One region of the Shinella sp. WSC3-e genome, then DNA from elsewhere that is predicted to be linked to it. Evidence: riboswitches for the same ligand, from Rfam matches in the RefSeq annotation. Region 1 holds a riboswitch; the other holds the start of a gene.
What was found. A riboswitch is a leader RNA that binds a small molecule or an ion and turns the genes downstream of it on or off. The one in region 1 is predicted to bind cobalamin.
Positions count from the first base shown of each region.

Region 2: linked by a shared signal. The riboswitch ahead of AABF56_RS01860 (DUF1636 domain-containing protein) and the one ahead of AABF56_RS01150 (aromatic ring-hydroxylating oxygenase subunit alpha) in region 1 are both predicted to bind cobalamin.

Region 1 is NZ_OZ000530.1:242,684-245,976, forward strand. Features, by position in the region: gene AABF56_RS01140 (L-threonylcarbamoyladenylate synthase) at 1-62, opposite strand, end outside; gene AABF56_RS01145 (DUF6656 family protein) at 218-823, opposite strand; cobalamin riboswitch at 1,117-1,309, shown strand; gene AABF56_RS01150 (aromatic ring-hydroxylating oxygenase subunit alpha) at 1,415-2,659, shown strand; gene AABF56_RS01155 (hybrid-cluster NAD(P)-dependent oxidoreductase) at 2,661-3,293, shown strand, end outside.
Region 2 is NZ_OZ000530.1:369,263-372,555, forward strand. Features, by position in the region: gene AABF56_RS01850 (ABC transporter substrate-binding protein) at 1-297, opposite strand, end outside; gene AABF56_RS01855 (class I SAM-dependent methyltransferase) at 303-980, opposite strand; gene AABF56_RS01860 (DUF1636 domain-containing protein) at 1,021-1,458, opposite strand; cobalamin riboswitch at 1,489-1,710, opposite strand; gene AABF56_RS01865 (ABC transporter substrate-binding protein) at 1,895-2,791, shown strand; gene AABF56_RS01870 (amino acid ABC transporter permease) at 2,796-3,293, shown strand, end outside.

The DNA.
Region 1 (3,293 bases):
GCCTCGCAGGCCCGTGCCAGCGCCGCCTCCGCATCCGTCCGCGTATCCACGATGTCCGCCATGTCGCCCTTCCTTGTCCGGGCTTCCTTTACAGGGCTTTTCCGGCAAAAGCCAAGGGGCGCTGTCGCAAGGCCATCCTCGCCCCAACCCTTCCCGGCCGGCAAGGAATGGATGATCTGTCGGCCGTCCGGAAGGACCTGACGCGGCGGGGAAGGGGCTACAGCGCGCGGATGATCTTGCGCAGCGCCTCGTTGTGCGCGCCGAGCATCAGCACGTTCTTCATGGCGAGCTTGGGATCGTCGGTGCGGAAGAGCACGCCGTTGCCGCGCACCTTGCGGTCGATCTGCAGGCGGCCTTCCTCTTCGGCCGGCGTGATGGCGACGGCGAAGTACATGCGCTTCGCGGTCTTCGAGATATCGGCGAAGAACTGCTCCTCCTCGCCGATCTCGGCGAAGAAATTGGCCATGTAGAAGGCCCATTGCACGTTCTCGAATTCCGCGAAGCGGGAATTGGCGACGGTGATGTGGCAATAGCCGAGATGCGGCGTCTGGGCGAGCGTGCGGTGGAAGATCAGCTTGGGAAAGCGGATCGACTGGTGGAAGCCGTTGATGCGGTCATGCGTCACGTTGCCGGCATTTTCCAGCTTGCGGCCGGTGCGCTCGGCCACTTCCTGATAGGTGAGGTAACGCTTCTCGCTCGGGCTCCAGGGGAGGTTCCGGTCGATGCGGCCGGTGCGCAGGAATTCGGTATGCACCGCCGGCTTCGGCTGGTTCGCACGCTTGTAGGCGACCGCGTCGTAATAACGGAACTTGGTTTGCTGCACGCGCCGGTACTCCATCCTCGCGCTTCCCTGCGGGCAAGTTTATGGAAACCGCGTTAAGCATTCCTTGCCGGGGCGCTCCCGTTTCCTTTGGCGCGTCGGGTCGCAATATGGCAAATGTGGCAGCCCGGCGACCGGCCTGCCTCCAATGCGGTCAGCGTGCCCGTTTATTTTGCATAATCGATTGAAATATATGCAATATTGTGAAGGAAAACTCGGGCTCCCGCTGTTTTCCTCCTGTCGTCAAATCGGAATGGCATGTCGCTTTCTGGCATGTCATTCGCCGATTCTTGCGCTTAGATAAGGACACTCGAGGTGCCGCCCGAAAAGGCGGAGAATTGGGAAGCCGGTTGAAATCCGGCGCTGCCCCCGCAACGGTGTTGGAGAAAACGCGGCAGGACGCCACTGGACAAGATGTCCGGGAAGGCGCCGCGATGGTTCGCAAGGACGCTCCTCAGCCCGGAAACCAGCCTTGGGCAACGATCGTGACTGGCTGCGGCGGGCGGCCGGGAAGCGTGCAGTCCGTGCGCCTTGCGCCCGGACGCCGTCTCCTTCCGTGCGCCGTATCCCCAATTTGCAATCCGAGGATCCGGCATGGACATTCGCAGCGACGTGCTCCGCAAGCTCAAGAACCGGCGCGAGGGCCATAGCCTCGAGCAGGCCTTCTACATCGACCCCGACCATTACAAGCTGGACCTGGAGACGATCTGGTACCGCGACTGGCTGTTCGTCGGCCATGACTGCGAGATCCCGAAGGCCGGCAACTATTTTACCGTGCAGATCGGCGATTATCCCGTGGTCATCACCCGCGACCGCACGGGCACCGTGCGCGCCCTGCACAATTCCTGCCGCCACCGCGGCTCGCGCGTTTGCACGCAGCACAGGGGCTCCTCGGCCAAGCTCGTCTGTCCCTACCACCAGTGGACCTACGAGCTGGACGGTTCGCTGCTCTTCGCCCGCCACATGGCGGAGGATTTCGACAAGAGCCAGCATGGCCTGAAACGGGTGCACTGCGAGACCGTCGGCGGCTACATCTTCCTCTGCCTGGCCGACGAGGCCCCCGATTTCGCGCCGTTCCGCGCAGCGGTCGAGCCCTATCTCGGCCGCCATCGCCTCGGCGAGACGAAGGTCGCCTTCGAAAGCACGATCGTCGAGAAGGGCAACTGGAAGCTCGTCTGGGAGAACAACCGCGAGTGCTACCATTGCGCCGCCAACCATCCCGAACTCTGCCGCACCTACCCCGAGGCGCCGACCGCGACGGGCGTACAGGGCGCCAAGGACGATCCGGTCATCGCCGCGCACTGGGAAAAGTGCGAGGCGGCGGGCCTGCCGAGCGAATTCAGGATGTCGCCGACCGGCCAGTTCCGTGCCGCGCGCATGCCGCTCATCCAGGATGCCGAGAGCTACACCATGTCCGGGGCCAGGGCCGTCCAGCGCCCCCTATCCAATGAGGTGCTGGAAAGCCACATCGGCACGCTGCTGCTCTTCCACTATCCGACGACATGGAACCATGTGCTCGCCGATCACGCCATCACCTTCCGCGTCCTGCCGCTCGGTCCCGAACTGACGCAGGTCACGACGAAATGGCTCGTCAGCAAGGACGCCGTCGAGGGGGTCGACTATCGTCTGGACGAGCTCACCCATGTCTGGACCGAGACGAACGATCAGGACCGGCGGATCGTCGAGGAAAACGCCTTCGGCATCCGCTCGCCGGCCTACCAGCCCGGCCCCTATTCGCCGGAGGACGAGGGCGGCGTCATGCAGTTCGTCGAATGGTATACGAATTTCATGATCGACCGGCTCGACGGCGGCAGGAAGCCGCTCTCGCGGGTGGCCTGACATGACGATCGCCAGCCATTTCCGCCACTTCGACGAGCTTCATCCGTGGAACGATCGCCAGCACATGCTGGAATGCATCGCCGCCACGGTGGAGACATCGGACGTGATGACCTTCACCTTCCGCTCCGATCGCGACAACTGGTTCCGCTACCTGCCGGGCCAGTTCGTCACGCTGGAACTGCCGGTGTCGGAAGACGAGCCCGTGATGCGGACCTACACGCTCTCCTCGACGCCCTCGCGCCCCTTCTCCGTTTCCGTGACGGTGAAGGCGCAGAAGAACTCGATCGGCACGCGCTGGATGTTCGACACCCTGCGCCCCGGCATGCGGCTGAAGGCCTTCGGCCCGCTCGGCGACTTTTCCTTCGTGCGCTATCCCGCCGAAAAATACCTCTTCATCTCGGCCGGCTCCGGCGTCACGCCGATGATGTCGATGACGCGCTGGATGTCGGATTGCGCCCCGCAGTCCGATGTCGCCTTCGTCACCTGTGCCCGCAAGCCCGAAGACCTCCTGTTCAAGGCGGAGCTGGAATGCCTCGCCGCGCAGATGCCGAAGCTGGCGCTCGGCTTCGTCGTGGAAGGGCACAATCCGCGCGACGGCTGGCACGGCCTGCGCGGCCGCATCGACGCCGCCCGT
Region 2 (3,293 bases), 130 kb from region 1:
CGTCATCGCGGTTCCGTCGTGGAAGGTGACGTTGGGGCGCAGGAAGAAAGTCCATTTCAGGCCATCGGCCGATGTCTCCCAGCGCTCGGCCAGCGCCGGCAGCACCGCCGCCTCCGGATTCGTCTGTACCAGCGTCTCCGTGACGCTGTTGGCGCGAAGCTGGAACCCCCCGGTCTGGGTATCGAGCCGTTGCAGCTGGAACGGCTCCACGACGCGAAGCTCCTCCTGCGCAAAGACGGAAAAGGGGGAGACGAGCATCGCCGTTACGAAAGCGGAAAACCAAAGATTGCGAGACATGAAAATCACTCCGGAGCGATTGCGGTGAGAACGAAGAAGGTGATCGGGGTATCCGGATCGTCATAAACGGAGCCGTAAGGGTCGCCGGGCATCAGGTGGCGCCAGCTTTCAACGGAGCGGAAGCCGGCGCCAGCGATCAGCGCACGCGCATCGGTCTCGGTCAGACCGTTATAGAAGGGCAGGTTTGTCCCGAAGATTTCGCGACTGTTGTTGACGCGTTGGCGATACCAAAGCCCATCCGACAGCAGAAGTTTGCCGCCTGGCCGGAGGATTTCGCGCGCCAGGGTCAGTGCGGCCGGCGGGTTTTCGAGCGTCCACAGGACATTGCGTATCGCGACGGCATCGGCACTTGACGCCGGAAGCTTCGCTTCGTCCATGGTCGAGTGGATGAAGTCGATCTCAAGGCCGGCCTCGGCAGCAGCGGTTCTTCCATGAGAAAGCATTTCGAGAGAGCCATCGACGGCCGTGACACGATGGCCAAGGCTCGCCGCGAGGAGCGCGCACGCTCCGGTCCCGCACCCTAGATCGACGACGTCCTGAGGCCTGCTGCCGAGTGCGGCTTCGAACACTGCCCGCCATGACGAGGCGTCGCGCCGATGGGACGCCGCGGCGTCAAACTTCCATGCCCGAGCATTCCAATGCTCTGACATAGCGGTGGCAGTCGTCGGGGCAACACGTTCCATCGTGGGGTCCTTCGATAGCAGGTGCTGGTTGCTGCGTGGGTCATGACGTGGAACGCACCGGGCGATAGATCATCGCCGGCAGGCGCGCCAGGATGTTGCTTGCGAGCTTGCCGGGTCGATCGACGGAGCGGCACCAGCCGTCGTCAAGCTGAGCATAGAGCTGCGCAAAGCGCACGATGTCGGCCACGTCCTCGATTGGATCGAGGTTGAAGAAGAGCCAACTCGCCTTTTCGGGAGCACGAACGGCGACCGAGCACGGCTGGTCACAGCCGCCCATGCAGGCGGTTCCCGTAACCTCGAACTGGTCGGAGAGGCTCGTTTCGGCAATGGACGCGCGCAGGTTCGCGATCATGGTTCCGCCGGGCCGGCGGTAACGCTCCGTCCGTTTGCAGCCTTTGCAAACAAGGATCTGATGCGGCGCGGATTGAACCACGGAATAGGCAGGTGTCGCCACCGGCCGGGAAGATGCTTTCGCCATCACTGCTCCTGACCGGACTCCCCGCCCGGTTCGGTTTCATTCGTGATGGCAGGTCTCCTGACTTGCGGGTCGTCGCGTCCTCCACCTTCCCAGCGCCTCCGAACGAGGTTCACCAGTGGTCTTTGGAGGTTGCTCGCCGCTCACAGTTGCGGGGGCAGTCACGGTCTCGGCCCCTGATGGGTAGTCCTCACCGTGTTCCCTTTTCACCTGACGTCGCTTGGCATGTCAGGAACCATCGACGACACCGTAGCCAACAGTCAGCGCAAGTCAACGGCCTGATTTCGGCGCGTCACCCAATAACCTGTTGGAATAGAGTGGGCCGATCTTATTATTGGACGGCCGACTGCGCTCATCCCATAGTGCGCGTGTCGGACGAGGGAGACGTCGGTCCTCCCAAGCGTCACCCGGTCCGCCGCAAACAAGATGGGGAACAAAAATGATCAAGATCCTGACTCATGTTTCAATTGTCACCGCCTTCGCTTTGACTGCCTTGAGCGGTCAAAGCTTTGCTCAGAGTTTCGACGCCTCGGCGATCAAGGTCGAGGAGGTCTTGGCCTCCCGTTTGCCCGAAAAAATCAAGGCGGCCGGCGTCCTGACCATAGGGTCGGACACCGCCTATGCACCCTGGGAATTCCTGAGCGAGAAGGATGGACAGACGCCGGAAGGCATCGACGTCGACATTGCCAACGCGATCGGCAAGAAGCTCGGCGTCAAGATCGACTTTCAGACCTCGGCCTTCGAGGCCATTCTGCCCGCTCTCGGAACCAAGTTCGACATCGGCGTTTCTGCCTTTTCGATCACGAACGAGCGTATGAAAGCGGTCAATTTCGTCAGTTATGCCGACACGGGCAGCATGTGGGCCGTCAAGGCCGGCAACCCGACTAAGTTCGACCCAGCCGATATTTGCGGCCGCAAGATTGCCATCCAGTCCGGCAGCTACCACGAAAAGGCAGTCATCGCCGAAAATGATCTTTGCAAGCAGGCTGGCAAAGCCGAAATCGAGATTTTGCCATTCTCCAAGCAGCCTGAAGCGCTGACCCGCGTCGCTGCGGGCGGCGCGGACGCCACGGTCTCTGGTGAGGCCGGCATCGGTTATGCTGCCAAACAGTCGAGCGGAGCCTTTGAAACTCTCAAGCCGGCCGGCGGCGCGCTGAGCAAGCACGGTCCGAACGGGATCGCCGTTGCAAAGGCAGACATGGAACTGACGCAACTCATCGCAGACACCATCAATTCCCTGATTGCAGACGGCACCTACAAGGCCCTGCTCGACACCTGGGGCGTCGGCTCCGTTATCGTCGACAAGGCGCTCGTGAACCCTGAAGTCAAGATCTGAGCTCATGGCTTCCGATGTTGAAAACATTGCGACCGGCTTCAAGCCGGTCGCCGTAGAGAAGCCAGCGATCACGCGAAACATCGTGGTTCCGCGCCGTCATCCCGGCCGCTGGCTCGCGGTCGCGGTCCTTGCCATTCTCGCCCTGCAGATCGGCCAGGCGGTTTCGGTCAATCCCAACTTCCATTGGGATGTGTACCTGACGTACCTTTTTTCGCCGCAGGTCATTCGGGGCGTGGGATGGACACTTCTGCTGACGGTTGTTGCCATGACCGTAGCGATCGTTGTCGCTGGCCTGCTCGTTGTCATGCGAGACAGCGAGAACCCTGTTCTTCGCGGCATCGCCTATGGTTGGGTGTGGTTCTTCCGGGGCACACCGATCTACACCCAGCTGCTATTCTGGGGCCTCTTTGCCGTTCTCTTCCCCAATCTCAGCCTTGCAATTCCGTTCGGGCCAGAGATCGTCAGTGTCGAGACGAAGTACATCCTCACGCCTGCCATGGCC